Regions from separate parts of the Staphylococcus epidermidis genome, predicted to be linked through region 2. Evidence: predicted binding sites of a transcription regulator. Region 2 holds the regulator's gene; each other region holds the start of a gene.
What was found. The regulator Rex, encoded in region 2, represses fermentation and respiration genes when NADH is low (regulators of the CRP and FNR family bind a similar motif). The targets are predictions, from matches to a motif close to TTGTGAAATATTTCACAA.
Positions count from the first base shown of each region.

Region 1: FNL83_RS05635 (citrate synthase) is a predicted target of Rex. The motif match lies at 5,406-5,423, and genes of this name have one in related genera.
Region 3: FNL83_RS02630 (nitrate/nitrite transporter) is a predicted target of Rex. The motif match lies at 6,417-6,434, and genes of this name have one in related genera.

Region 1 covers NZ_AP019721.1:1,125,446-1,135,987, reverse strand. Annotated here, with positions in the region: gene pnpS (two-component system histidine kinase PnpS) at 180-1,877, opposite strand; gene FNL83_RS05645 (response regulator transcription factor) at 1,877-2,587, opposite strand; gene icd (NADP-dependent isocitrate dehydrogenase) at 2,903-4,171, opposite strand; gene FNL83_RS05635 (citrate synthase) at 4,214-5,335, opposite strand; gene FNL83_RS05630 (amino acid permease) at 5,683-7,041, shown strand; gene pyk (pyruvate kinase) at 7,422-9,179, opposite strand; gene pfkA (6-phosphofructokinase) at 9,203-10,171, opposite strand; gene FNL83_RS05615 (acetyl-CoA carboxylase carboxyltransferase subunit alpha) at 10,349-10,542, opposite strand, start outside.
Region 2 covers NZ_AP019721.1:873,175-883,716, forward strand. Annotated here, with positions in the region: gene FNL83_RS04285 (ABC-F family ATP-binding cassette domain-containing protein) at 1-629, opposite strand, end outside; gene FNL83_RS04290 (redox-sensing transcriptional repressor Rex) at 977-1,612, shown strand; gene FNL83_RS04295 (hypothetical protein) at 1,758-2,039, shown strand; gene FNL83_RS04300 (YeeE/YedE family protein) at 2,125-3,177, shown strand; gene FNL83_RS04305 (sulfurtransferase TusA family protein) at 3,229-3,453, shown strand; gene FNL83_RS04310 (ammonium transporter) at 3,872-5,122, shown strand; gene FNL83_RS04315 (LacI family DNA-binding transcriptional regulator) at 5,257-6,210, shown strand; gene FNL83_RS04325 (sucrose-6-phosphate hydrolase) at 6,470-7,942, shown strand; gene FNL83_RS04330 (carbohydrate kinase family protein) at 7,949-8,908, shown strand; gene agrA (quorum-sensing response regulator AgrA) at 8,976-9,692, opposite strand; gene agrC (quorum-sensing sensor histidine kinase AgrC) at 9,709-10,542, opposite strand, start outside.
Region 3 covers NZ_AP019721.1:564,950-575,491, reverse strand. Annotated here, with positions in the region: gene rsp (AraC family transcriptional regulator Rsp) at 1-42, shown strand, start outside; gene FNL83_RS02660 (pyridoxamine 5'-phosphate oxidase family protein) at 115-537, shown strand; gene FNL83_RS02655 (DUF4889 domain-containing protein) at 728-1,078, shown strand; gene FNL83_RS02650 (dicarboxylate/amino acid:cation symporter) at 1,244-2,524, opposite strand; gene FNL83_RS02645 (DUF3139 domain-containing protein) at 2,689-3,054, opposite strand; gene FNL83_RS02640 (nitroreductase family protein) at 3,178-3,807, opposite strand; gene FNL83_RS02635 (MarR family winged helix-turn-helix transcriptional regulator) at 3,971-4,417, shown strand; gene FNL83_RS02630 (nitrate/nitrite transporter) at 5,122-6,285, opposite strand; gene nreC (nitrate respiration regulation response regulator NreC) at 6,542-7,198, opposite strand; gene FNL83_RS02620 (sensor histidine kinase) at 7,227-8,261, opposite strand; gene nreA (nitrate respiration regulation accessory nitrate sensor NreA) at 8,271-8,723, opposite strand; gene narI (respiratory nitrate reductase subunit gamma) at 8,743-9,420, opposite strand; gene narJ (nitrate reductase molybdenum cofactor assembly chaperone) at 9,413-9,988, opposite strand; gene narH (nitrate reductase subunit beta) at 9,981-10,542, opposite strand, start outside.

The DNA.
Region 1 (10,542 bases), 250 kb from region 2:
ATGCTAAAGAAATATTAAGTTAAATGTTTCTTAAAAAATTTCCACTCATCTTATGTCTGTCAATGACAAGATGTATTTTGATTTTAATTAATAGCATAAGTCTTAACATTATATTTCTAAATAATCACTACAACAAAGGACACCACATTGTCTGTACCGACAATGTAGTGCCCTCAAATTTAATTATCATTAAATAGAACTTTGAATATCGAACCTTTGCCAGGTGCACTTTTCACGTCTATTCTACCATTATGTGCTTCAACAATATGTTTTGTTATAGACAGACCAAGTCCTGTACCACCTGAATCTCTACTTCTCGCTTTATCTACACGATAGAAACGTTCAAATATACGCTTTTGATCTGTTTCACTTATACCAATACCATAATCTTGAATCTCTAAATAAACTTTATTGTCATTTCTATATACTCTTACTATTACCTTATTATCTTCTGAAGAATAATTTATAGCATTTGATAGCAAATTAGTAATAACTTGCGCTATTTTATTTTCATGTGCCTCAATGATGACATCTTTTTCAATTTCAGATTGTATTTTGATTCTCTTATTGTATGCTTGTGTTTGCAAATTATCTATTATATTAATAGCTAATTCAGATAAATTCATGTAATTTATTTCAAGTTCTTTTTGCTGTTCTATATGTGATAAATCTAATAAGTCTGTAACCAATGACTCTATTCTATTAGATTCTTTTAAAATAATATTTAAAAACATATCAAGCGATTGTTCATCATTTTTAGCACCTTCAATCAGAGTTTCTGCAAAACCTTTGATTGAAGTAATCGGTGTTTTTAGTTCATGTGACACATTTGCAACAAATTCCCTTCTAAGGTTTTCTAATTTCTGCAAATTAGTAATGTCATGAAGCACAACCACCATACCTTGTAAATTTTTTTTAGATTTAGTTAAAATGGGGATACAAGATACATCGAAATATTTAGTATGTACGTTATTAATAGCAACTTCTAATTGTTCATAGATAACTTTTTCAGTTCTAAAACTTTCAATAATTAATTTTTCAATACTATCATCTATGAAACCAATGTAACTTTTATTTTCTACCATTTGATCAGGGTTAAACACCTGATAATAAGCATGATTAGCAACTACAATTTCTCCATGTTTATCAATCATCAGTACTGAACTCGGTATATTTTCTAAGGTAGTTTTTAATCTATTGGATTGAATTTTTTGACTATTGTTTAATTTTTGCAATCGTCGTGCTAAGTCATTTGTAGTCACAAATAATGCCCTAGTTTCCTTCACATTACTTTCTGGAACACGAACATGGTAATATCCATCTGCTAGAAGTGATGTAGCATAAGTTACTTCATTGATAGGTCTAATATATGTTCGATTGATACTTCTACTTGCTAAATAGACCGTAAATAATACAATGACTCCAACAATAGACAAGTATTTCCATAAATCCTTTTGTAAATCAATAATTTCATTATTAATTCCACTTATGTATATTGTTTTATCATCTATTGTATTCTTATAGGTGTAACGCATACCGAGTTTTGTGTTTTTATTGATTAATTTCGAAGGATTAGCTTCATTATCAATTCTATGGTCAATATCTTTAATATTTCCACTTGAGTAAATAATTTTATCTTTATCTTTTTCTTTTATTAATATGATATTTTTTTCATTATGAGCTATATTAGTGATTTCTTTCTCTTTATTATTATTAAAGAGATTAACATAATTACGGGCTTCACTATCTAAGCTTTTAATTTGATTACTAGTTAATGTTTGATAAATTGTGTTGTGAATGATAGCGCCTAAACCAATAAAACTAATGATTGTAATAGTACTAATTAATAGTAATAAACGCAAATGGAACTTCAACATTAAGCTTTAGGTCTCTCCAGTTTATAACCTAAACCACGTACAGTCTTTATCAATTTAGGTTGCTTAGGATTTTCTTCCAATTTATCTCTTAAGTGGCTTATATGTACATCAACAATTCGAGAATCTCCAGCGAATTCATAATTCCACACTGAATTCAACATATGTTCTCGAGTAATAACTCTTCCTTGTCTTTCAATTAAATATAATAACAATTCAAATTCTTTTGGCGTCAATTCTAATAATTCATCTTCTTTATAGACTTCAAAGAATTCAGGTCGAATTCTAATTGAACCAATGATAATATCTTCATCATCAACATCTTCCTTCTCAATTTCATTTACAAATTGAGAACGTCTTAATATTGCTTTAACTCTGGCAACTACCTCTCTAGGTGAAAATGGTTTTGTCATATAGTCATCAGCACCTAGTTCAAGCCCTAAAACTCGATCAAATTCATCGTCCTTTGCTGTCAACATTAAAATCGGTACTAAATTTTTATCAGACCTGATTGTTTTACATACTTCTATACCATCTTTTTTTGGCAACATAACGTCTAATACAATTAGTTCCGGTTGTTCTGTTTCAACTTTTTTCAATGCCTCTTCACCATCATAAGCGACTTCGACTATATACCCTGCTGTTTCTAAATTATATTTTAGTAAGGTCACGATGGATTGCTCATCATCAACCACTAATATTTTTTGTGACATAGTGTGCCTCCTAATCTTTTTATACATTTATATTATAACTGATATTCAAATAGAAATAATATAGCTACACATCAAATTTACATAATCTTAATAAAAGTTATAAATTTACCCTTAACAATTATACGAAATAGTAACTTCAATATATATTTTCTTAAAGGAAACTTTAATAAAAGAAATATGAAATTTAAGCAGAGTGAATGTTCAAGATAAGATAGAAATAGGTTTATTTTAAATTTATTGTTAATAAAAAAACCTGAGACACTAATATTTTATGTCTCAGGTTCTTTGAAATTTTTATAAAAAGTTATTAAAAAATTATCTAATATTCTTAATTAGTTCATCAGCAAAATCAGATGTTGAAACTTCTTTTGCACCATCCATAAGACGCGCAAAATCATATGTTACGATTTTTGAAGCAATTGTTGCCTCAATAGAGTCAGTGATTTTATCTGCGGCTTCTTGCCAACCTAAATGTTCAAGCATTAAAACTGAACTTAAAATTTCTGATGACGGATTAACCTTATTTAAACCAGCATATTTAGGTGCAGTACCATGTGTTGCTTCAAAAATAGCATGTCCAGTTTCATAGTTAATGTTAGCACCAGGCGCAATACCAATGCCTCCAACTTGAGCTGCAAGAGCATCAGAGATATAGTCACCATTTAAATTCATAGTTGCCACAACATCATGTTCAGCTGGACGAGTTAATATTTGTTGTAAGAAGATATCAGCAATAGAGTCTTTAATAATAATTTTACCTTCTTGTTCAGCTTTACTTTGTGCTTCATTCGCAGCATCTTTACCCTTTTGTTCAACAATTTCATCATATTGTTGCCATGTAAACACTTTATCACCAAATTCATTATGAGCTAAATCATAGCCCCACTGCTTAAATGAACCTTCAGTAAATTTCATAATATTACCTTTATGAACTAAAGTTACTGATTTACGATTATTATCAAGTGCATATTGAATAGCTGCTCTTACTAGACGTTCTGTACCTTCTTTAGATACTGGCTTTATACCAATACCAGAAGTTTCAGGGAAACGAATATTAGTTGCTCCCATTTCATTTTGTAAGAAATCTATAACTTTTTTTACTTCTGATGTACCTTGTTTAAATTCTATCCCTGCATATATATCTTCGGTATTTTCACGGAAAATAACCATATCAACATCTTCAGGTCGCTTAACTGGTGAAGGAACGCCTTTGAACCAACGTACCGGACGTAAACAAGTGAATAAATCTAACTCTTGTCTCAGTGCTACGTTTAATGAACGAATTCCACCACCAATTGGAGTTGTTAAAGGACCTTTAACAGCAATTAAATATTCTTTGATTGTTTCTAACGTTTCTTGTGGCAACCATTCTCCAGTTTCATCATAAGCTTTTTGACCTGCTAAGACTTCTTTCCATTCTATACGTTTTTCTCCATTATACGCTTTTTCAACAGCAGCATCGATTACTCGGCTAGCTGCTTTCCAAATATCTGGTCCAATACCATCACCAATAATAAACGGAATAATAGGTTCATTAGGTACATTTAAACCATCTTTACTCTGTGTTATTTTTTCTGCAGACATACAATTAACCTCCATATTTTAAAGTTATAATACTAATTTATTTTATGGTCTTTCTTCAATAGGCACATATTTACGATTTTGTTCACCTATATATTTAGCTCTTGGTCGCATAATTCTATTGTCTCGATATTGCTCTAAAATATGAGCAATCCAGCCAGAAGTACGACTTACTGCAAATATTGGTGTGAATAAGTCATGTGGAATATTCATACTATGATAGACTGTAGCACTAAAGAAATCGACATTAGGAATAAGTCCTTTTTCTTCTTTCATTCTCTTCTCAATGGCTAATGACATTTCAAACAGTTCACTTTGCCCTGTTTCTTCAGTGATTTTACGGCTCATTTCTCTTAAATATTTAGCTCTTGGATCACCATCTTTATAAACACGATGACCAAAGCCCATAATTTTATCTTTATTTGCAAATCTTTCATCTAAATAGTGATCTACATTATCAATGCTTCCTATTTCTTTAAGCATTGACATCACTCGTTCATTTGCACCACCATGTAATGGTCCTTTTAATGAACCAATAGCTGCAACAACACCTGAATACATATCTGATAATGAAGATACTGCGCAACGTGCCGTAAATGCAGATGCGTTAAGTTCATGATCAGCATGTAAAATTAATGCCTTATTAAATGCTTCAACTTCAACTTCTGTTGGTAGTTCTCCCCTTAACATATATAAGAAATTTGCTGCATAACTAAGTTCAGAATTAGGTTTGACAGGTTCTTTACCGTCTCTAACTCTAGCGAAAGCCGTTACTAAAGAAGCGATTTTAGCTTGAATACGAATAGCTCTATCATATTTATTCTCATCAGATTCATTTTCCGCTTCTGGATCAAAATGAGCTACATATGATACTGATGTACGTAGAGCAGTCATTGGATGTACATGATCCGTCACATACTCCTCAAAGTGCTTGTATACTCTATTATTAAGAGTCATATAATCAAATAATTTTTCTTTTAATTCACTTAACTCATTTTCATTAGGAAGTCTATAATTCCATAGTAAAAAAATTATTTCTTCAAATTGCGCGTTTTCTGCGAGATCGTCAATATCATAGCCCGCATATGTTAACTGACTGTCAATTATCGAGCTAATTTTAGTTTCAGCTGCAATACCCCCTTCTAAACCTCTTTTTAATTCTGCCATGATAAATTTCCCCTTTACTGTTTCTTTATGAAATGGCTTTCAATAAATATTATAGCTAAATTCAAACAATTTGTGAAACATTAAAAACATTCTCATATCAGTACGAGAAAAATGTCTAGTCGCTACTTATAATATTTTCCTTCTAAAACCCTTAACAACTCTGGTTTTCCAATACTTATCTCGTCTAAGAAATCACAATTCTTTATGTCTTTTCGTTTAGTTATCAAGAATGATTAATAAATATTAATAATGATTATGGTGAATTTTCACACTTTTTTTCGAAAAGAATTGTATAAATTGCATTATAAGTGCATAATATATATATCTTATAGTAAGGGAGTTGTCTTATGGCTGAGAATTTACAAAGAGAATTGAGCAATAGACATGTTCAATTAATTGCCATCGGAGGTGCTATAGGAACTGGTCTGTTCCTAGGTGCCGGACAAACTATCGCAATGACTGGTCCCTCAATATTACTTACTTATATTATTATAGGGTTCATGTTATTTATGTTCATGCGTGGATTGGGAGAAATTATTATTCAAAATACGAATTTCAAATCTTTTGCTGACGTGACCAACACATATATAGGACCGTTCGCAGGATTTGTAACGGGTTGGACTTACTGGCTATGTTGGATTATTACTGGTATGGCTGAAGTGACTGCAGTTGCCAAATATATAAGTTTTTGGTTCCCAGACATACCTAATTGGATTAGTGCTTTATTCTGTGTACTTATTCTAATGTCTTTCAATTTATTAAGTGCAAAGTTGTTTGGTGAGCTTGAATTCTGGTTCGCAATCATTAAAATAGTTACAATCATTGCTTTAATCGTTATAGGTGTAATCATGATTTTATTCGCATTCAAGACACCATTTGGTAACACAAGTTTAACTCATTTGTATCAACATGGAATTTTTCCAAAAGGAGCTTCTGGATTCTTTATGTCATTCCAAATGGCATTGTTCTCATTTGTTGGTATTGAAATGATTGGTGTTACTGCAGGAGAGACAAAAGATCCAGAAAAAACTATACCTAAAGCTATCAATAGTGTACCTATTAGAATTTTAATCTTTTATGTTGGTGCATTAGCAGTCATCATGTCCATTATTCCATGGGATAAAGTAGATCCAGATAATAGTCCATTCGTTAGATTGTTTGCATTAATTGGTATACCGTTTGCAGCAGGAATAATTAATTTCGTTGTTTTAACAGCTGCTGCCTCTTCATGTAACAGCGGTATTTTCTCAAACAGCAGAATGCTTTATGGACTTTCAAACCAAAATCAAGCACCACCAACATTTGCTAGTACTAATAAACATGGTGTGCCACATAAAGCAATCATTGCATCATCAGCTTTATTGTTAATTGCAGCACTACTGAATTACATATTCCCTGATGCAACACTTGTATTTACTTATGTTACTACGATTTCTACAGTATTGTTTGTTGTGGTTTGGGCATTAATTATTATTGCTTATATTAACTATAGTCGTAAAAATCCAGAACTTCATAAGAAAGCGACATATAAACTACCAGGCGGTCAATACATGGGATACCTTATACTTATTTTCTTTGTTTTTGTATTTGCCTTGTTATTTATAAATGTTGATACAAGAAGAGCGATTTACTGCACGCCTATTTGGTTTATTTTATTAGGTTTAATGTACTTAAGATACAAAAAAGCTGATAAAGAAGCACGATAAAATTTACATCGACACTTAGTAATTTCTCATTACTAGTGTCGATTTTTTAATTCATCTGAGTGATATACTTTTCTTACTTTCTACTGATTAACGTCATCTAGAAGCCTCTAACCTTATCATGTCAATTTCTACAATCATTATCTTTCAATCAATCATTCTTTTATTACTTTTATTATTCAAATAAAGATGACATTTGGTGTTCTACTTTAAAATCAATAATTAGTGTTATAAAAGATTGATTTAATCATTTTTAATTTCAATAATCAACGCCCCTAAATAATAAGAGCCTGGAACATAAATCAATGTTCCAGGCTCTCTTATGAATAGCTTTAAAGCTTTGTGATTATCAAATCTTCTTTTTTAATTTATCATTTGTTAAATTAAAGGACGTTAGCATAACCTTCAAACACTTTACCTTGTGACGCATCTAAAGTCACTAACATATCATTTTTAATTTCTTTGGTTGCTTGTTCTACACCAACAACAGTAGGTATGCCTTTTTCTAAACCTATAATTGCGCTTGGTGAAGTAATACCATTTTCTTCTGTAATTAGACCTATAGCTTTTTCAACATATGGTACTAATGTTTCATCAACAGAATTTGTAATAATAACTTTATCAGATAAATCTTTACCTTCTAAATCACTAGCACTATCTGCGACAATTGCATGGCCTACAACAGATCCTCTACCAACACCTTGACCTTTAGCAATCTCATCACCTACTAAGTGGATTTTCATCATATTTGTAGTTCCTTTTTCTCCAGTAGGTACACCAGCAGTAATAATAATTAAATCTCCGTTTGAAACTCTACCAGTTTCTACTGCTGTTGCTACAGCATTATTTAGTAAAGCATCAGTTGTTTTACGTCCTTCTTTAACGACCGGATTTACTCCCCATACAATTGCACATTGTCTAGCAGTTTTTTCGCTAGGTGTTACAGCAATGATATCTGAATGTGGACGATATTTAGAAATCGTACGTGCTGTTGAACCACTTTCAGTTGCTGCTACAATAGCTTTTACATTTAAGTTTAAGGCAGTATGTGCAACAGAAACACCAATTGCATTTACTAATGAAGTTTCAACTAATTTAGTACGATCACTTAATAATTTTTTATAGTCTTGCGCTGCTTCAGCAGAAACTGCAATATTACGCATAGTTTTAACAGCTTCTTCAGGATATTGACCTGCTGCAGTTTCACCTGATAACATTACCGCGTCAGTACCATCGTATATTGCATTAGCTACGTCACTTGCTTCTGCACGTGTCGCACGTGGATTACGTTGCATAGAATCAAGCATTTGAGTCGCAGTAATTACAGGTTTTCCTAATTTATTACATTTTCTAATTAAATCTTTTTGAACCATTGGTACGCTTTCTGGTGGAATTTCAACACCCATATCACCACGTGCTACCATTAATCCATCAGATACTTCAAGAATTTCTTCAATATTATCGATACCTTCTTGGTTTTCGATTTTAGGGAAAATTGTTATTTCTGCTTTTTCTTCTTCAAGAATTTGACGGATATCTAAAACATCACTTGGACGTCTTACAAAACTTGCAGCTATAAAGTCTACATTTTCCTTTATACCAAATCTGATATCATCGGCATCTTTATCAGTGATACCAGGTAAATTAACTTTAACACCAGGTAAGTTAACACCTTTTTTATTTTTTAATTCACCAGTATTTAAGATATCACATTTAACTTCGCCTTTATCTTTGTTAATTTCTTTGACTTGAAGTTCAACTAAACCATCATCTAATAGTATATATGATCCAATATTGACATCATTGATTAGATTTTCATATGTTACAGAGAATTTTTCAGGTGTTCCTTCAACTTCATTCATACTGACAATGACTTCTTTGCCTTTTTCTAAAACAATAAGTCCATCTTTCATATTGTGCGTACGAATTTCTGGCCCTTTAGTATCCAATAACAAGCCAATTGTTTTATTTAAACGTTTAGCAACTTTACGAATTGTATCAATTCTTGCTTTATGTTCTTCATGACTACCATGTGAGAAATTTAAACGCGCAACGTTCATTCCTGCATTCATTAGTTTTTCGAGCATTTCCTCTGATTCTGAAGCTGGTCCTATTGTACATACAATTTTAGTCTTTCTCATTTTTATAATCCTCCCAAATAAATTTAAATTGATAATTCTTTTGCTAATTCATACATTTGACTATTAAATTTGCGATCACTTTCAGCAAAAATTTCATCAAACGGCGTAGAGGTTAATTGATTATTCCTAATGCCAACACCTTTAGCTGTCTCGCCTTGTTTTAATAGTTCAACAGCATATCCACCAAGTCGAGAAGCTAATACTCGATCAGCACCAGATGGGCTACCGCCACGTTGAATGTGACCTAACACTGAAACTCGTGTATCAATGTTAATATACTTCGTTAACTCATCTGCACATTCTTGGCCGCTCATACAACCTTCTGCAACCATAACGATAGAATGTTTTTTCCCTCTTTTAATACCCTGTTCAATCTTTTCAGCTACATCCTTAATATCTGTATTGACTTCTGGTAAAACAATCGTTTCAGCACCTACAGATAATCCAGCCCATAAAGCTAAATCTCCACAATCACGCCCCATAACTTCAACAATAAACGTTCTTGCGTGACTTGATGCCGTATCTCTAATCTTATCGACTGATTCAATAATAGTGTTTAATGCAGTATCAAAACCAATTGTAAAATCTGTACCATTAATATCATTATCAATTGTACCAGGAATACCAATTGTTTGAATTTCTTTACATTCCTCACTAATTCGTTGTGCCCCTCTATAGCTGCCATCTCCTCCAATAACAACTAAACCTTCGATACCACGCTTACGTAAATTCTCAATAGCTTTCTTACGTACATCCTCTTCTTTGAACTGAGGGCACCTTGCGGAAAAGAGGAAAGTTCCTCCTCGTTGAATTGTATCCCCTACTGAACCCAATTCAAGCTTATGAATATCATCATCAAGTAAACCTTGGTAACCTTGATAAACACCATAAACTTCAATATTATTGTAAATTGCTGTCCGAGTCACTGCACGAACAGCAGCGTTCATACCCGGAGAATCTCCTCCGCTAGTTAAAACTGCAATCTTCTTCATGACGACATACCTTTCCTTAACTAGATTTATCTTCAACTCTAAATTACCATAAATTTTTTTAACGTTCCATTAAAAGAAAGACAATTCATAGATGTAAACGTTTTAAAAATGTAATTTTTATTACAACATAAAAAAAAGAGCTAAAAGCCTAACAATTAGACTAATAGCTATACAAAATCACTCCACAACTGAACCAATTTTTCTAAATTTTTCAAAACGATCATTTGCTAATTCTTCAGGTGTGAGTTGCTTTAATTCATTTAAATGTTTAAGGAACATTTTCTTAATTGATAAAGCTTGTGCTTCTTCATCTTTTTGCGCACCACCAAGTGGCTCATTAATCACTTCATCTATAATACCTAAATCTAGTA
Region 2 (10,542 bases):
TTTAAGTAATCCTCTAACCACTTGGTTGTTTCCATGTCTAGATGGTTAGTTGGTTCATCAAGAAGGAGTAAATCGGGTTCTTTAAGTAACATTTGAGCAAGAGAAAGACGTGTTTTTTGACCACCACTAAAATCATTAATAGGCTTGTTGAAATCGCTTTCTGTAAAGTTAAGCCCGTGCAGGACTGTTTTAATTTTACTCTCATATTGATAACCATCTAATTGCTCATAACGATTCGTTAAAGTTTCATATTTTTCAATATGTGATTGATATTCATCGGATTCATAATCTTGTCCATTTCGTGCAAGCCAATCGGTTTCATCCTTAATTAAATTTTCAATTTTCTTTATATGTTCAAAAGGCTTAGACATTTCTTCAAAGACAGTAGCTTCTGAATTGAGTGTCATTTGCTGAGTTAAATAACTCATTGTCAAATTTTTGATTTTTGATATTCGACCACTATCGTAATTTTCCACACCTGCTATGATTTTCATTAATGTCGATTTACCAGCTCCATTACGGCCTACTACGCCGATTCTTTCGCCAGTTTTCACCTCAAAATTAACATCTGTGAAGATATCTTCACCATCGAACGATTTGGAGATGTCATTAAGTTGTAAAAGTATCATTCGATTCTCACCTTTCTATGTATTTGAAATAGGTTTAAACTATATATAAAGTATTTGTTTTTGAATATTTAAATTTTTGTTAATTCTATATTATCGAATTTTAAATAGAAAAATAAATTGCGTACGTTATCTTGAAATGATGTTAAACTCAATTACTTCTATTCTACAGTATTCATAGAACACATGAAACTAGGATATTTATTTTTAAAAATTAATAATGTATAATGTTTAAGTATTCGTTGTAGACAATTATTTGTATTATGAGATGACATTCCACATATGTTTTAACTCATTTACTGATTTTAATGATACATGCATAATATACGCGAAAAAGGGGGGTTAGATATATGCCAGATGATTTTAAAATTCCTCGCGCTACGTTAAAACGTCTACCTTTATATTACCGATTGGTCAGTATTTTGAAAGGTAAAGGTATAGATCGTGTTAATTCTAAAACAATAAGTGAAGCACTACAAATTGATTCAGCTACAATAAGAAGAGACTTTTCATACTTTGGTGAATTAGGAAAAAAAGGATATGGATATAATATAGATAGTATGCTTGAATTCTTTAAATCAGAATTAAGTGAGAGCGATCAAATTAAAATTGCCATTATAGGTATCGGTAATTTAGGGCGTGCATTACTTACATATAACTTTTCAATACATGATGAGATGACAATTACTGAAGCTTTTGATATTAGACCAGATATTATAGGTGAGAATATCGGTGACGTTGTGGTAAAACATAGTGATGATATCAAAACGACATTAGAATCAGAAGATATTGATGTAGTCATTTTAACAACACCAGATAATGTGGCACAACAAGTAGCTGATGAACTTGTTAAAGCCGGTGTTAAAGGTATACTAAACTTTACGCCACGTCGAATTAAAACACCCCAAGATGTCCAAGTACATCATATTGATTTTGGTATAGAGTTACAATCATTATTGTTCTTCATGAAAAATTATAGTAAATAATTAATAAAAATCACATTAACATAGTACTCTCAAGTGAGAAGTGAGAGTGCTTTTTTTATATTAAACAGTTACAATAGATTATAAATACGAAACTTTTTAACAAAAATTGTAAGTTGATATTTATTGTAATGGGAGATTGAAACAAATGACTCAAGAAATAAATTGTAATTTCAAATCACATATTCCCAGAATAATGACAGTTCCCGGTATATTGTTAATACATGAAAATAAGTTGGAGTTTAAGGCATATAGTCAAAACAATAATCCATTCAATATTCAATTCGAACTCTCTAGCATTGTGCGGTATAGAATATCGAAAGGGTTATTAGGAAATAAATTGTTTATTTATTATTCTGACCAGGAGTGGTATAAATTTAGTAACTTATCTAAGAGTGACTTAATCAAACTCACAAAATATTTATATTAAAACATAATAAATAAAATTAAGAATTTGCAAAATATAGTCCTTTCTACTATAATACCTTAGTATTTATATCGGAAAAGGTGATAAAATGGTGTGGACAATTATAAGCGGATTAGTCGTTGGCATATTGCTAGGATTTGTAATGCAGAGAACAAGATTTTGTTTAGCTGGTGGATTTAGAGATATGTACGTTCAAAAGAGTAACAAAATGTTTTATGCATTGCTTATTGCTATTACAGTCCAAAGTATTGGTTTACTTATTCTAAAGAACTTAAATATTATAGAGGTTCCAGCAGAAACATTTCCAGTTATAGGAACTATTTTGGGATCCTTCGTTTTTGGAATAGGGATAGTATTAGCTGGAGGATGCGCGACAGGAACTTGGTATAGGGCTGGTGAAGGGTTAATTGGAAGTTGGGTGGCATTAATATTTTATGCATTGACTTCAGCCGTAACTAAAACTGGGGTACTTCTTCCAATAATGAATCAAATAAATAAACCGACGCAAGTCAGCACAAGTATGACGAGTACAACAGGTATACCACAATGGATTCTCGTCATGTTATTAACTGTAATTACAATATTTTTAGTTGTGAAAACAATTCGAAAACCTAAAATAATGGTGCCCCAACTTAAACAAAAATATAGTGGTATTAGACATTACCTATTTGAAAAAAGATATCATCCATTTGTTGCTGGCATTGCAATAGGTTTTATTGCTCTACTTGCTTGGCCTATGAGTGAATCTACTGGGAGAATGGGTGGCTTAGGTATAACAACACCATCTGCAAATCTTGTAAATTATCTTATTTCAGGAGATTTAAAATTTATTGATTGGGGTGTGCTTTTGGTACTAGGTATATTCATAGGTTCTTATATAGCTGCAAAAGGGTCTAAAGAGTTTAGATGGAGATTGCCAGATATTAAGACAATTCGCAATAGTGCGCTTGGTGGTATATTTATGGGATTTGGTGCTTCAGTTGCAGGTGGTTGCTCTATCGGTAATGGTTTAGTTGAGACAGCTACAATGAGTTGGCAAGGATGGATTGCTTTAGCCTCTATGATTATTGGTGTTTGGTTTATGAGTTATTTTATTTTTGTAAAACCTATGAAAAAGTTACAACAAGTATCTCAAAGCTAAGATTGGTTATTCTAATGTGACATTAGATAAAGTGAATGAGGAGGTATATCAATGGTATACGAATTAGGAACAGTAGGGATGGTTTGTCCATTTCCTTTAATAGAAGCACAAAAGAAAATGAATGAATTAAATCAAGGGGATGAATTGAAAATCGATTTCGATTGCACCCAGGCTACGGAAGCATTACCTAATTGGGCTGCAGAAAATGGATATCCAGTTACAAACTATGAGCAACTTGATGATGCATCATGGACGATTACTATTCAAAAGGCATAAAAATTTATAGTTATAAAGTTGATAAACAGATTTTTTGAGGATAGGAAATTAAGCAAATTTAATTATAGATGTGATTGACGAGAAAAAAGTTAAATTAAGTAGCTATTAGCTATATCGTTGAAAGAAAGAGCTAAACTTGAAGACTGTTTTTAATTTAATGAAATTCGTTAGTAGAATTATGATAGCCTGAGACAACAATCATTGTCCCAGGCTTATTTATTATTGTAATGAGATAACTAAATCAAGATTATCTTTTTATTATACTCATTACTAACATAGTGTAACGAAAATAATATGTTTTTAGTACAACGCTTATATATACAATGTAACTTAAAGTGACATTCTGTGTAACATGACCTTACCTAATTTTGCTTTTAAAAAAACACTCATTATGATGTTTTTAAAGGAAGTGGTAAGTATGAATATGAATGATACAATATTTCTATTTTTATGTACTCTATTAGTATGGTTAATGACACCAGGTTTGAGCCTTTTTTATGGGGGACTCGTACAATCAAAAAATGCTTTAAATACTGTAATGCAAAGTATGGTTGCCATTGTCATTGTCACATTTATATGGATAATGATTGGTTTCTCTTTAAGTTTTGATGGAGGTAATCAATGGATAGGTGGTTTGAAATTTTTGGGTCTTCATCATGTTGGTTTTGAAACTTCAAAAACTTTGAGTCCTCATATACCTCTCTCATTATTTATGTTGTTTCAAATGATGTTTTGTACAATTGCGGTATCTATTTTATCAGGTTCGATAGCCGAGAAAATGAGATTCATTCCTTATCTGATTTTTGTGAGTTTATGGGTTCTATTAATTTATAGCCCTGTTGCCCACTGGGTATGGGGTGGTGGTTGGATTAGTAAAATTGGAGCAATAGATTATGCGGGTGGAACAGTAGTTCATATAACATCAGGTGTATCTGGTTTGGTTCTTGGGATAATGATAGGTATAGGTAAAAAGAAAGAAAAACATACTCCCCATAATCTATTAATTACACTTATAGGTGGTATATTAGTATGGTTAGGATGGTATGGATTTAATGTGGGCAGTGCATTTACATTCGATCACATAGCCATGATATCGTTTGTAAATACAGTTATTGGTGCAAGTGCAGGTGCTTTCGGTTGGTTAATCTTTGAATATATCTTGAAAAAGACTACAAGTTTACTAGGTCTTTTATCTGGAGCGCTCTCTGGTCTTGTCGCTATTACACCAGCAGCAGGATACGTCAGCTATATGAGTGCCATGATTATTGCAATAATGGGTGGCATAGGTTGCTATATCGTTATAAATTTAATTAAAGTAAAACTCCAATATAATGATGCACTAGATGCATTTGGTATTCATGGTGTAGGTGGTATCTTAGGAGCTGTGTTTACAGGAGTTTTTCAATCACATCAAATTAATAGTGCGGTGGAGAATGGTTTTATCTATACAGGTGATTTTAAAATAGTAGTGATTCAACTTGGAGCGGCAATTGCGACTGTCGTTTTTAGCGCAATAGTCACTTTTTTGATTGCTAGATTTATTAAAATTTTTACTCCTTTAGCTACAACTCAAGAAGAAGATAAAACAGGACTCGATGTTATAGTACACGGTGAGAAAGCGTATTTCTATGGAGAGCTAAATAAGTTTAATCGTCATATTAAGTTTTAAAATTATATAAATGACAATCACCTAACACGTCAATTTATTTAATCGTATTCTAAACAATAATTTCAACTATTTAAAGCGTTGGTTCATATGGTAAAATAAAAAGGAACGATTGATGACGTGATAGGTGATTTTTTATGAAAAATATATCAGATATAGCAAAATTAGCTGGAGTATCGAAAAGTACTGTTTCACGCTTTTTAAATAATGGATCTGTGAGTCCAGCAACGAAAGAAAAAATAACTAAAATAATAGAAGAAAATAATTATCAGCCAAATCAATTTGCACAAAGCTTAAGAGCTCGACGTACCAATTTGATTGGAGCAATTATTCCGCGTATGAATTCATACGCTGTTGACGAAACGATTAAGGGTTTGGTACACCAATGTAATCAACATCGATATCAGTTATTATTAAATTACACAGGATTAAAAATAGATGGTGAAATTTCGGCACTAAAAACATTATCACGTAGTAAAGTTGATGGAATCGTGCTAATGGCAACACATATTACTGAAGCGCATATTGAAGTCATTGAGAAAATTGATGTTCCTGTCATTATAGTAGGACAAGAACACGACCGATTATATAGTATATATCACGATGATTATGAAGCTGGATATAAAATTGGAGTACTCATTGGTGAAAAAGGTTGTCGAAATGTACATTTCTTTGGCGTTAGTGAAGAAGATATTGCAGTTGGTATTCAACGTAAGCTGGGAGTTATTCAAGCGCTGAAGGACTATCACATAAGTCCGAAAATTTATGAAACAACATTTAAGCATGAACAAGCTTTTAAAGATGTAAGTCAGCAACTTGAAAGAGTACATGATGCTGATGCGATAGTTGGAGCAACTGATACCATTGCTTTTGCAATCCATAAATATTGCTCTGATCATCAACAAAGGTTTTACAATTGTTCAATATATGGATTTGGTGGAGACCCTATGACTCAAATAGTATCACCTGTCATTCAAACGGTTAGCTATAATTACTTTGAAGCAGGAAAGCAAGCATTAAAAGAAATTAACCAACTATTAAAAGGTGAACAAACAACATTAAAAATAAAAATTCCTATCAAATTGAATTAACATGCATAGAAATCTTGTTTTAGTTAAAATGGAACCGATACCACATATAATGATAATTGCTAATCAAATTGGTATAATTATTGAGAAAGCATAGTTGAATGAAATAATTAATTAAATATTGACAGGTATCAATTGGATATTAATAAGCATGAATTTAAACATGTCAAAAAGTGACATTATTAACATATTTCTCTAAATCAATATGTTAAAATAATAGAGTTATTAATATATAAATAGTTGTAGTAGGAGGTAGAACATAGTGGAGTGGACTCGTGAAGAGAGATACCAACGTATTGAGGATGTTGATGAAACATATCTTGAGCAACTGAAACACCAAGTGGATACATCTTTATATAGACAAACATTTCATATCCAACCTGAAATGGGTTTATTGAATGATCCAAACGGACTCATTTATTATGAAGGATACTACTATATTTCACATCAATGGTTTCCGTTAGGTGCTGTGCACGGTTTAAAATATTGGTTTAATTATAAAAGCAAAGATTTATTACATTTTGAACCTCAAGGAACACTTCTTAAACCTGATACTAAGTATGATAGTCATGGCGTATACAGTGGAAGTGCTTTTGAATATCAAAATCATCTTTATTATATGTATACAGGCAATCATCGTGACCAACATTGGAATAGAATTTCCAGTCAAATGATTGCCAGAATGAACAAAGACGGAAAAATAGAGAAGTTTCCTAAACCTGTGATTCATGGACAACCTGAAGGGTATACAAGTCATTTCAGGGATCCAAAGGTATTTGAAAAAAATAGTCAACTGTACGCTATTCTAGGTGCTCAAAATGAAAATGAGATGGGGCGTTTACTTTTATATCGTAGTCAAGATGTTGTTGATTGGCATTTTGAAGGTGAAATTAAAACTAATCTGACACAATTTGGTTATATGTGGGAGTGTCCTGATTATTTTAGACTAGGCAATAAAGATGTCATACTCATGTGTCCACAAGGCGTTGAAGCTGAAGGAGATAAATATAGAAATATCTATCAATCAGGGTATATGATAGGAGATTTAAACTTTAATAATCTATTTTTCGACCATGAAAGTTTTCAAGAATTGGATAATGGTTTTGATTTCTACGCGCCACAAACGTTTGTTGATGCAGACGGGCAACGCATTTTAATTGGATGGATGGGACTACCAGATACAGAGTATCCTACAGATAAAGAGGGGTGGGCACATTGCCTTACTATTCCTCGAGTACTTACCATTGAAAATGGAAAACTTAAGCAGCGACCTTTTAAGCAGTTAGAAGATTTAAGAACTAATAAAGAAACAGCTTTGGGATATGCTAATAAATTTAAACGTAAATTACATCCATATGAAGGTAAGCAGTATGAGATGATTATAGATATATTAGAAAATGATGCTTCAGAAATATATTTTGAATTGCGTAGCTCTCGATCTGAATCTACACTGATTACTTATAATAAACACGAAAATAAACTCACTTTAGATCGTACCGATAGTGGGACACTACCATCAAATGTCGATGGAACAACGCGTTCTACCATTTTAGATTCACCATTAAAACAGTTACAAATTTTTGTGGATACATCTAGTATCGAAATATTCTGTAATGATGGTGAGCGTGTTTTAACCTCACGTATTTTCCCAAATGAGGATGCTACAGGTATAAAAGCTTCGACTGAATCTGGTCAAGTATATTTAAAATTCACTAAATATGAATTAAAAGGGTGATTTATAATGAGACGTCTATTTGCTATTGGAGAGGCATTAATTGATTTCATACCAAATGTAACGCATTCAAAATTAAAAGATGTTGAACAATTTAGTCGACAAGTTGGTGGCGCACCGTGTAACGTAGCGGCTACAGTAAGTAAATTAGGTGGAAAATCAGAAATGATAACACAACTAGGAAATGACGCGTTTGGTGATATCATTGTAGAAACAATTGAACAACTTGGCGTAGGTACGCAATATATTAAGCGAACTAATAAAGCAAATACTGCATTGGCATTTGTCAGCCTTCAAGATGATGGTCAAAGAGATTTCTCATTTTATCGTAAACCTTCTGCAGATATGTTATATCAACCTGAAAATATTGATGATATTCAAGTATTCCAAGACGATATTTTACATTTTTGTTCTGTAGATTTAATAGAGAGTGACATGAAATATGCCCATGAGAAAATGATTGAAAAATTCGAGTCAGTAGATGGTACTATTGTTTTTGACCCTAATGTACGCTTACCTTTATGGGAAGATAAACTCGAATGTCAACGTACAATAAATGCGTTCATACCTAAAGCACATATTGTTAAAATATCTGATGAAGAATTATTATTTATTACTGGTAAGAGGAATGAAGATGAAGCGATTCAATCTTTATTTAGAGGTCGAGTTAATGTAGTGATTTATACACAAGGAGCGCAAGGTGCAACTATTTATACCAAAGATGATTATCGTATTCATCATGAGGGGTATCAAGTACAAGCAATTGATACAACTGGTGCTGGTGACGCATTTATAGGTGCTATTATTTATTGCATACTCGAGTCTCGGTATTCTGAATGTAAAGATTTATTTAAGGAAAAGGGCAAGGATATACTAGCGTTTAGTAATCGTGTCGCAGCACTTACAACAACGAAACATGGTGCTATTGAAAGTTTGCCAACAAAAGAAGATATAAAAGACTATAATTGATTTAAAATATAAGAAATAAGTAAAACACCCATCTTTACAATTTCATATCGTAAAGATGGGTGTTTCATTATATTTTTTTAACATTACGTACTGAAGCGAAACAATTTTCGCCATTCTTAAAGTAAACAATACGTTCTTTTGAGTCAATAGATTCAATATTATGCCTGTTTATTACAAAACTGTTATGACATCTAAAGAAACGTTCATCAAGCTGTGCTAATTCCTTTAAATTTCCATAAAATTCAATTTGTCGATTATCAAGATGTGCAATGAGTCTATGAGATTTCGTAGATGATTCAAAAAACATAATATCATCATATTGAACGTATACTGAATTACTTCCCCGCTTTAACTCAATCGTATCTACATTACTTTCTTTTGATAATAATTTGAGTCGTGTATGTGCTGTTTCAAGACAATCTATGATTCTCATTTTTAATTCAGATGGATCATCTTTAAAAATAAAATCCATAGCAGCCACTTTATAAACAAACGTCAAATAAGTCAGCTCACTGTGACTGGTTACAAATATAATATTACCAACAGGATCATGTTTACGAATTTCACTGGCTAATTTAATACCGTTCATATCAGCTTCTAATTGAATATCAAGGAAGTAACAACCAATGTCATTAAGTTCTTTTGATTGCTCTAAGACCTCATAAGGATCATTTGTTGCTAAAGCTAACTCCATTGGCTTTTCTTCAATCATTATGTAGTTTTTAATGATTGATACCATATGTTCTCTTTGTCTTTGGTCATCTTCACAAACAAAAATTTTCATTTAATTCTACACATCCTTATGATTCCTTATTATTTATTTCTACTTTTTGTACAAAGTAACCATTTTCGATGACAGTATCTAATAAAACATTCTCGTTTGAGTCTGTCAGTTCTTTTAAAGTTGATAAACCTAAACCGCGATTATCACCTTTAGTAGAAAAACCTTGTTCAAACAACTCATGAATTTTAGGGATATCATTACTACATTTATTCATAACGATAAAAGTGACAGATTCCTCATTATCGATGAATGCGATATTGATGAGTGGTTCCTCAAGATTTTCTGAAGCTTCAATAGCATTATCAACTATAATACCGATAATACGACTAAGCTCAACAGTATTCATATCGATACGATCAATTTCATCAGGAACCTCAATACTAATTGGAATACGTTTTTCTTGAGCTTGAATAATTTTAGTAGTAATCAGCCCTTTAATTTCTCTCACTTTCAACTTTTCAATACCATTCATTTTAATAGAGCGAGTTTTTAATTTATCTTTCATTGGAACGATATTTTCATTAAAATATTTACGTAATCCAGGCATATCATCTTCTCTAATGTAATCTGAAAGAGTGGTGAGGATATTCACATAATCATGTCGGAACTTACGCATTTCATTGTTAATGCTTTCTATACGTAACGTGTACTCATAATATGCTTCGATTTCTTTTACATTACGTTTATACCTCATTTCACGGAGTGTAAAATTGGACATCACTAATATCACTACACTTAAAAAAACCATAATACCCAACAATAAGATGGCATATAATTTAAGGGTATCATTTCCTCGCATATCAGTTTGTGACACCATATAAAGTAAAATAAATGATATGAAAAGTACTAT
Region 3 (10,542 bases), 310 kb from region 2:
AAACACGATGAAGTCAAATATATTTGTTTTAAACCTTCTTAAAAATCATCATAAGGTTGTTTCGTTTAAATTATGTGTGATAAGGATATATACAATAATAAGGAGATGATAATTTTGAATAAACAACAAGTGACAAAAGCAATAGAAAAAGTATTAAATTCTTCAAAAATTGGTGTCCTATCAACAGCACATCATAATAAACCTAATAGCAGATATATGGTCTTTTACAACGATGACTTAAACTTATATACAAAAACGAATATCAATTCACTAAAAGTCGAAGAAATAGAAAATAATCCTGATGCTCATATTTTATTAGGCTATAACGAAACAACAAACAATAGCTTTGTTGAAATAGATGCCACTATAGAAGTTGTCAAAAATCAAAAAGTTATTGATTGGTTATGGGAAACTCAAGACAAAACATTTTTCAATTCAAAAGAAGATCCTGAATTATGTGTACTCAAATTTATACCTCGTTCAATTAAATTAATGAATGATGATGAACTAGATACGCCAGCTACAATTGAGTTATAAAATAATATCAAAATTTACCGTATTATAATCATTTTAGATTATGATGCGGTTATTTATTGTCTATTTATTGTCATTCATATCATCAAGCTCTATTTTATAAACTTTATTTTCTTTATACTACAATATATAATTGCAAAATGACTTAAAATTATGTATAAATGAATTAATATAGATAAAGGAGTTTTCAATAATGAAAAATAAAAAAGGATTAGGCATAGGTCTTATCACAATTATGATTATCGTTTGTATTGTACTAGTAATCATGATGTTCGTGGGTGGTAAGAAAGAATCATACTACGGTATTATGAAAGATAGCACGACTATTGATAAAATGATAAATACTAAAAATGAAAAAATTGAAAAAAACGTAGAATTACCTAAAGATGCTAATGTATCAGTTAAAAAAGAAGATTTTGTGATGCTCTTTAAAGATGAAAAAACTGGAAAAATTACTAAAGTTAAGAAAGTTAATCACGATGACGTACCTCATGGTTTAATGTCAAAAATCCATGATATGGGTAATATGAAACACGGAATGTAGAAGTATTAAAACTTGCATTTAAATTAGAACAATTTAGCACAAAGATGATTTTAAACTAAAAAATCATTTTTGTGCTTTTTAAATTTACATTTTTTCAAAAATGCATAAGAGCCACTAACAATCATAGATTGTAAGTGGCTCTAAAATGTCAGATATATAAATTTTTTAAATTGAATTTAAGTAGTTTTGACCTTTCTCTTTATCATAGACGTTTTCCCACTTAGCAATAACAACTGTTGATAGTGCATTACCAATAACATTAACACATGTACGAACCATATCTAATAAACGATCAATACCAATAATTAAAGCAAGACCTTGTGCTGTTATGTTCATAGAAGTTAATGTTGTTAATAAAACTACAATAGATACGCCTGGCACCCCAGCCATACCTTTTGAAGCAATCATAAGTGTGGCCATTAATACAAGTTGTTCAGTTAATGATAAATGTATATCATACATTTGAGCAACAAATAAAGCAGCTATAGATTGATATAAAGCTGAGCCATCTAAATTAAATGAATAACCGATAGGAATAACAAATGAAGTAACATCTTTTGGCGAACCAAAGCGTTCCATTTTCTTCATCATAATCGGCAATACTGCTTCTGAACTTGAAGTAGAAAAGGCAAGTAACAATTCACTTTTAAGTATCTTCATGATTGAAAAAATACTTATTCCAACCATTCTTGCAACAATTCCTAATACTACAATAACAAAGAAAACCATAGCAAATACTACAACAACTAATAATTTAAATAATGGAATTAATGCAGAAGCACCAAAAGTCATTACTGTCGTACAGATAAATGCAAATACTCCAATTGGAGCTAATTTTAAAATTTTATTGATCATCCAAAATACAGCTTCTAAAGTACCATTTAAGAATCCTTTAACGGGTTCTGCTTTTTCTCCTATCGCAGCTAATCCTAATCCAAAAAATACTGCGAAAAAGATAATCGGTAATAACTCACCTTTTGCCATAGATTCAAATAAATTCGTTGGCACAATATGAACTAATGTATCTATAAGATGATTACCATAAGTAGTCGCTTGTTCTGCTGAATGTGCAGATGATTGATATTTAGTAATATCGCCTTTAGGTAATTTATCTGGATCTAGACCTGAACCTGGTTTGAATAGATTACCAATGATAAGACCTAAACCTATAGCGATAGTTGTAATAATCTCAAAATAAAGGATTGCTTTCCATCCATAGCTTCCTACCTTTTTAGAATCCCCTAAATTTGAAATAGATAAGGCTAATGAACAAAATACAATCGGAATGATGATCATCTTAATTAAATTTAAGAACACATCACCAAATGGCTTAATATAATTTGCAACATCATCTTGTCCATATAGTAATAGACCAGCGATGACACCGAGTACCAAAGCAATAATTACTTGCGTTGGTAGACTTATTTTTTTCTTGAATAGAGCCATTATGCAAACTCCCCTTCATCTGACATCACTTAATTATATCAGATAATATCAAAATAGCTATATAATTTTTTTATTAAAAATACATGCATGCTGCATTTCTTCCTATTAAAAACAACACTAAAAACACACAGTTCTATGTTTAAATAAAACTGTGTGTTAATCCTTTATTTAGAAGGTTTATATTTTTGATCAAAATCACTATGTTTTGCTTTTTTAATACTTTTCTTCGTTTCGCTATCAAAACCTTCAATGAATATTCCTTTTGAAGTACTGATAGGTTGAATCACATATGTCACGTTAGGTTCATCTTTGAAAACGACTTCTTTATAGTATAGCCCCTTTTTAGTGCTATATGATGTTTTGTCTTTTTTCACTTTATCATTAAGATGATGGTCGCTCATATAGCTATCAATCAGTTCAAGATTTTTATGACCTTGATAAGCTTTGAGTCCAAAGAAAAATGCAATTGCTAATATTAGAGAGATAATCAAAATAATGATTACCCTAAAAATAACCTGTTTCTTACTCATTATTATAGAAACTCCTTTTATCTTATCACACACAATTATAAACGATTAATTCGTATAGAAAAGAAAGATTTAGTTAAATTGTAACAAAATGTTCGTTTGTAAATGTGAAAATTTTGAGAAGTTTTATAAAAACTCCCTTACATCATCAATTCGAAGTCTCACTGAATCGTGTGCATCTTGTGCTTTTTTACCTATAGCAATCGCTAAAACTGGCAGATATCTGTCAGAATCATAACCGATAATATCCGCAATATTTTCTTTATCGAAGCCGCCAATAGGGTTTGTATCGTATCCATGAGCTTTCGCTGTAAGCATTAATTGCATTGCCATTAAACTACTATCTATATTCACAATATCTTTCATGCCTTCTCTAGATAAGTTTTTATAATAGGGTAATATCCAATCTAACAGTTGTGCTTTGATATCTTCTGTCATCAATTGTTGTTCTACAGCATCGCCATAAATCTGTTCAGCTTTTTCGTAGTTTTGTAAATCTCCAAAAATAATTAACATAGCTGAGGATGTTGTTAACTGTCTGGAATTGAATCCAAATGATTCTTTAACTTTTTCTTTCATTTCATCACTTTCTACAACAGCAATTCTCCATGGTTGCATATTAACCGATGATGGTGCTTTAGTTGCTTTAGTAATGATTTCATCCATTTCTTCTCGAGGAATTTTATAATTCTCATCAAATACCTTTACTGATTTTCTACTGTTAAGCACTTCGTTAAAATCATTTATACGTGTCAATTTTCGTACTCCTCCATTTTTTAAAAAATTGTTTTATTATCAAATTAAACTCATTCAAATATTTGATAAATTTAATTTAAAGCAATTTGAATTATAGTGATGAGATCAATACTTGACAAGTGATACGCTTCATAATATTGTTACCTTAACAAGGAGTGATTAAATGTATGTAGAGAATAGTTATTTGAGCAAACAATTATGTTTTTTATTTTATGTTTCCTCTAAAGAAATCATCAAAAAATATACAGATTACCTAAAAGAGTATGGTCTTACATACACAGGTTATATTGTATTAATGGCGATAGAAGATGATGAGAAACTTAACATTAAAAAACTAGGCGAAAGAGTCTTCTTGGATTCTGGCACGCTGACACCATTATTAAAAAAATTAGAGAAAAAGAATTATGTCATTCGAACTCGTGAAGAACAAGATGAACGGAACCTTCAAATTTCTTTAACAGAACGTGGCAAGGATATTCAAAATGTTCTATCTGATATTTCACAAAGTGTTTTTAATGAATTTAATATTACTCAAGAAGAAACCCAAAATTTAGTTGAAGACTTGCAAAATTTTGTAACGAAAAATTTTGATAAAACAGTGGAAAAGTGATACTTATAGAGACTAGAGACAAAAGTAAGCTTTTTAAATACAAATACAACAAAACTTTCAACTTTAGCAATAGCGATACAATTTAATAGTAATAGTATGTCTAAAGTAAGCTTTTGTCTTATTCTCTCGTACAGTCAGTATATTTTTTTGCACCTAATTCCTACTAAACTTATCTAAATACCTCTTTTTTTGCAAGTTACATCACTTTATCTATACTCTATTAATTACAAGCATTGTAAAGACCATTAATGAATGATTATAGATATTTTAATAATTATCCATTTTAACATCTAAAAATGTGAATTAAGGTGGTATTTAAATAGACTATCAAGATGTGTGTTGTTTGTTTCCCTTCATATAATGGAGGTTGAAAGAAGCAATTGTATAGCTATTTTAATGAAAGTAGAGGGTGTGATTGTAAAATCAGTTATTCACATATATGACAACATGGAATTATGTTAAAACATTAAGATATACGTATTTTTTAAAATGATCTATCGACTGCCAATGTCTTGAAAGGATGATTGTTTCCTAATTCATTGATAGTCTTTGGTTCAGTATGTGTATGAAAACTGACTGTTAGTTATTTCATTTTAATGAAACGAAAAATAGCAAAATTTTTTGAATATTTTATTTTGATATTAAACAAAAATGTGCCCTAATTTGAACACACTTTAATGCTCACCTTAGGACACAATTTTTATTTATATACGAATAGCTTTTTCTTTTTTATTTAAATGAATCATTGTAATAAGAGCAATTACACCAAATATAGCCAAGAAGAAGAAAGCGAGATGACTTGAACCAGTGATACTCGTTACAAAAGTAATCACCAGTGGTGGGAAGAAACCGCCTAGTCCTCCCATCATGGATACAATACCATTCGCTGAACCTGCTTCTTTAGAAAAGTATGAAGGTACTAATTTAAATATTAAACCATTACCTATACCTGCACAGATACTAATTGCTAAACAGCCTATCGTAAACAGAACAATATGACTAGATAAGCTTAATATAAGCGCACCAATAATCATTATCACGAAGTCGATGATAAGCGCTTGTACTGCATTAAATTTATCACCTATAACACCACCAACCGGTCTTAAGAACGTCGCTAGTGCTATAAATATACCTGAACGAATACCTGCATCCACTTTATCAATACTAAAATGATCAACTAGAAAGTTCGGTAAAAAAATCCCAAAAGCCACAAAAGCTCCAAAAGTAATAAAATACCACAAACTTAAATAATACAACTTATAATTCTTAGATAGGTCTTTGACTTGAGCCATCAAAGGAATCTTCACTTTCGGCTCATTTTTATCTCCTAAAAAAAACATTAAAATTGCAAATATACTTAGAATAATTAAATAACTACGAACTGTATTTTGCCAGCCAATTGCACCTGCTAACACTGGGGCACAAAATGATGAAACTGCAGTACCAATATTACCTACACCATATATACCATTTGCTAAACCAACTTTGTCTTTTGAAAAGTATTTAGGTACTGAAGTAACACCTACTGAAAAAATTGCGCCACCAATTCCTAGAAAGAATCCTGATAACATTAGCATACCGGGTGATTGAGCTTGACCTAAAAGAAAAATTGGAAGTAATAGTACAATAAAACTCCAGAAAAACACCCATTTCGCTCCTACAATGTTAGTTAAGTACCCAAATGGTACACGTAGTACAGAACCTAAAATAACAGGAATAGCTAAAATGACAGATATTTGTCCTGGAGAAATATCAACATCTTGTGAAATAAATGGCATTAATGGAGAAATGATACTCCATGCCATAAAGCCTGCGACCAAACTCAATGTCTGTAACGTAAGCTGAGAAACACCCTTTTTCATGTTCATTTTAATTCACCTTCATCTGATTTAATTATAAGGTGTATTGGTACTTTGTGAGAGCTTAATAAGAGGTCAAAATTAATAATATAAAACAAAATTATAAACAAAGTACCAATCACAAATTCATTTTAATATGTTTGTGAAAATATGAACATAAGGACATACCCTGATTTTACTTTTATTTTTCCCTATATAAAGGTACAAAAAAAGGACTACTTAGTCATAGACTAAGTAAGCCCTAATAATCAATCATGATATACATTTAAAATTCTAATAATTTTTTCTTTAAGGCATATTCAACTAATTCAGGTTTACTCTTTAAATTTAGTTTCGTCATAATATGCGTTTTATGTGCCTCTACCGTTTTCACCGATACAAACAACTTTTCTGCAATATCTTTATTGCCATAGCCTTTTGCTATAAGAGGTAATATTTCTAACTCTCGTTTCGATAAAATTTTAAATGGATCTGAAGATGATGACACTTCATCCGTTTGTGATTGATTGACAAACTCATTGACTAAAGACGTCGTCAATTTCATATCAACATAAGTTTCACCTTGATATACTGTACGTACGGCCAATATTAATTGCTCATCAGGTGAATTTTTTAAAATGTATCCTTTAGCACCACTTTTTAACACATGAAATAAATATTCTTCGTCATCAAACATCGTAAGTATTAAAATTTTAGTATCAGGAAAACTTTCAGAAATTTTACTGGTTGCGATTAAGCCTGACTCTCCTGGCGGCATGCTCAAATCTAAAATTAAAACATCTGGTCGATGTTCTAACACTTTTTGATAAGCTTCAACCCCGTCAGCTGCAGTTGCAACAACTTCCATATCTTCTTGATAATTTAATATCATTGAAAATCCTGTCCTAACAACTGCATGGTCATCCGCTATAACTATTTTCACTTCAATTCCCCCAACTTACATCATCAACTTAAATCGGTATATCTAATGTAATTATAGTACCTCTATTAATATGTGTCTCTATATTAACATGACCGTTAACTAATTCTGCACGTTCTCTCATTCCGTACAATCCAAGTCCAGAGCCTTTAGGGTGATGATCTAAACTAAACCCTTTACCTCGATCCACAACCTCTGCTACAAGCTGCTTGCCATCACTATGCGTACTTACCTCAATTTCATTAACCTCAGCATATTTTAGAGCATTAAATACACCCTCTTGAACTACACGATACACAACTGTTTCAATTTCATTATCAAAACGCATGCCTTTAATGTTCGAATCATATTTAATATGCATACCATAATTTTCTTCAAACTGTTTAAAATATGATTTAAAAGCTGCTTCAATGCCTAAATCGTCGAGAGAAGAAGGTCTTAATTCAACAGACATATTTCTAATATCATCAATAAGCTGTGATAATAAGCCTTCTATACGTTGAGATGTTTCAGCTAACACCTTATCCCTGTGCTTATACTTCAAAAGCCTTAGTTCAACATCTATATTGAGCATATCCTGTATTACACTATCATGTAATTCTCTAGAAATACGCTTTCGTTCATTTTCTTGTGCTTGAATTGAACGATGTAACATTTTTTGTTGATACATTTTTTCTTGCCTTTCAATCTGAGGCGCCACATTCTGTAAGGTAAATGCACTAATACCTCTTTGTTCATCAATATTTTGATACATAGCTGTAAAAGGCTTAATTTCATTATCTTTTGTCTTCATAAATACTTGGAAATTGGAATGTTGTAATTGCGTTGTCTCTAAAAAACAATCTTTACACGATTGTACATCATATTCATTAGAGTATCCTTCGCATCGATGACAAATCGCATTTGTCATAGCATTATAATTATCTTCCTCAGTTAAAATATCTTTTGCTGCGTCATTCATAGCAATAATTTTGCCTTGTCTATTAACAAATACAATTTTCTCGTTCGTGGTTTCATAATAATTCTTAAGTAATTGCTCTAAACTTAAATCAGTTTGCTCCAACATATTTACCACCTAGTTTATTTCTGTAAAAATACCGATTTGTTTTTCAATATTAAGTTGGTCCAATGACTGAGGTAACGGCTGATGATTTCTTTGACCTAATAATAAAACGCCATACATTGAATTTTCTAACCATAAAGGGACTGCAACTACAGCTGTCAATGACTCACTAAGAATGATTGGAAATTTAACTTTCTCTTCTGGAGATAAAGCTGTATCTACATCAGCAATAACCATACGCTTACCGGTTTTCATCACCATTCCAGCAAGCCCTCTACCCTTTCTCAAAATGATAAGTTTATATCTATCATTTGTGTTACCTGAAACATATTGCCATTTAATTGGTGATGAAGTGTGATGATAATCATATAAAGCGATACCACCAAAATCATAACCCTCTTGTGCTCTCAACTTATCTAAATTCATTTGTAAATGTTGATTATGTTTTAAAGATTCTGGTTCCACACTTTCACCTCATAATAAATTAAATTTTGTTTTTGCGATAAACAATATATCTTCTGTTCATATATGACAGTGGTACACTCCAAACATGTACTAAACGAGTAAATGGCCAACACGCAAACACTGTAAACCCTAATAATATGTGCAGTTTAAACGACCAAGGCACGTTTAACATTAAGTCAGCATTTGGAGAAAACATGAATAAATGTCTAAACCATATCGCAATGGTTTGACGATAATCAAATTCAGGTTGAATCGCATTGGTTACAAGCGTAGAATAACAACCCATTATTAAAATAATCAACAAAACGATATTCACAAATATATCTGAAAATGAACTTAATCGTCTAACGTTTTTGATGGATAGTCGTCTTAAAGTTAGCAACAACATTCCTATTAATGTTATTATACCAAAAACACTACCTATATAAACTGCACCTATATGATAGATATGATTATTTACTCCTATCGCCTCTAACCAATTAGCGGGAATCAATAATCCCACAACATGACCAAAGAATACCGGAATAATACCTAAATGAAAAAGTAAACTTCCCCATTTTAATCGTTTCTTTTCAATCATTTCACTCGACTTTGCTGTCCATGAAAATTGATCATATTTATATCTTGCGATATGTCCAATAACAAATATTGCTAAACATAAATATGGATAAATAACCCATACAAATTGATTAAGCATGATTTTCCACCTCTTTCAAAGGCACGATACACGCTTTTAACGTTTTTCTTAATGCACTGACAACATATGCATAGGGATTATTGTTTTCAGCTAGGGTATTTGCCATTTCATACGTACCATCTTCAATAATCATAATGACAAGTTGAAGGTTTTCCTGTGCTCGACTATCATTTTTAAAATCAGCAACTTGCAAAAACTGTAGCATCAATGGGAGAAAATCAGATAATTCATTATCAACCATTTTTAGTCCAAACATTTCGTATAAAACCTTTAATTTAGCTAGCATTTGACCCCGTTCCTTTTGCGTGTCAAATTTATTAAATGTCATATAGAGTGGGTGTTTTTTACTAAAATCAAATGTATCTGTATAGATAGCTTTAATTTCTGACAAAGTATAATTCATCATGACTTCTCTATATGCAAGCAAATCTTCGTAGCCGGGGTGAGACTTAGAAATAGTTTCTTCAAATATTTTTGGATGAAATGTCATTTTTTCTGGAAAATTCATTTGTTGACCAAGATAGCCTAAGCTATCTTGGTATAGACTTAATTGTTCAAGGTTAATCACGGAAGATCCCTCCATAGAAATTTTCATTATAAATTTCTTGTCCAGTTTTACCTGATTGAACTGCAACACCACAACCTTCACAATTAGAGCCAAAGTACTCTCCACCGTAACCTTGACTTCCTTGCGCTTTATAAGTATCTAAATATGTTTCTTTATGGGAAGAAGGCACAACAAAACGATCTTCATATTTAGCAATACCTAGTAAGCGATACATTTCAGTCATCTGTCTTTCAGTAAGTCCTAATCGTTCTAATTTAGAAGTATCGAAAGGTTGGTTTGTTATTTGAGAACGCATATAACTTCTCATCATCGCCATTTTTTGTAAGCCCTCTTTAACAGGTTTTGTGTCGCCAGCAGTTAATAAATTTGCTAAGTATTGAATAGGTAAACGCATTTCCTCAATAGCTGGGAAAATCATATCTGGATTTTGACCTGCATTTTCACCTTCGAAATAACTCATAATAGGACTTAAAGGTGGACAATACCACACCATCGGCATAGTTCTAAATTCAGGATGCAATGGAAAGGCCATTTTATATTCTATTGCCAATTTA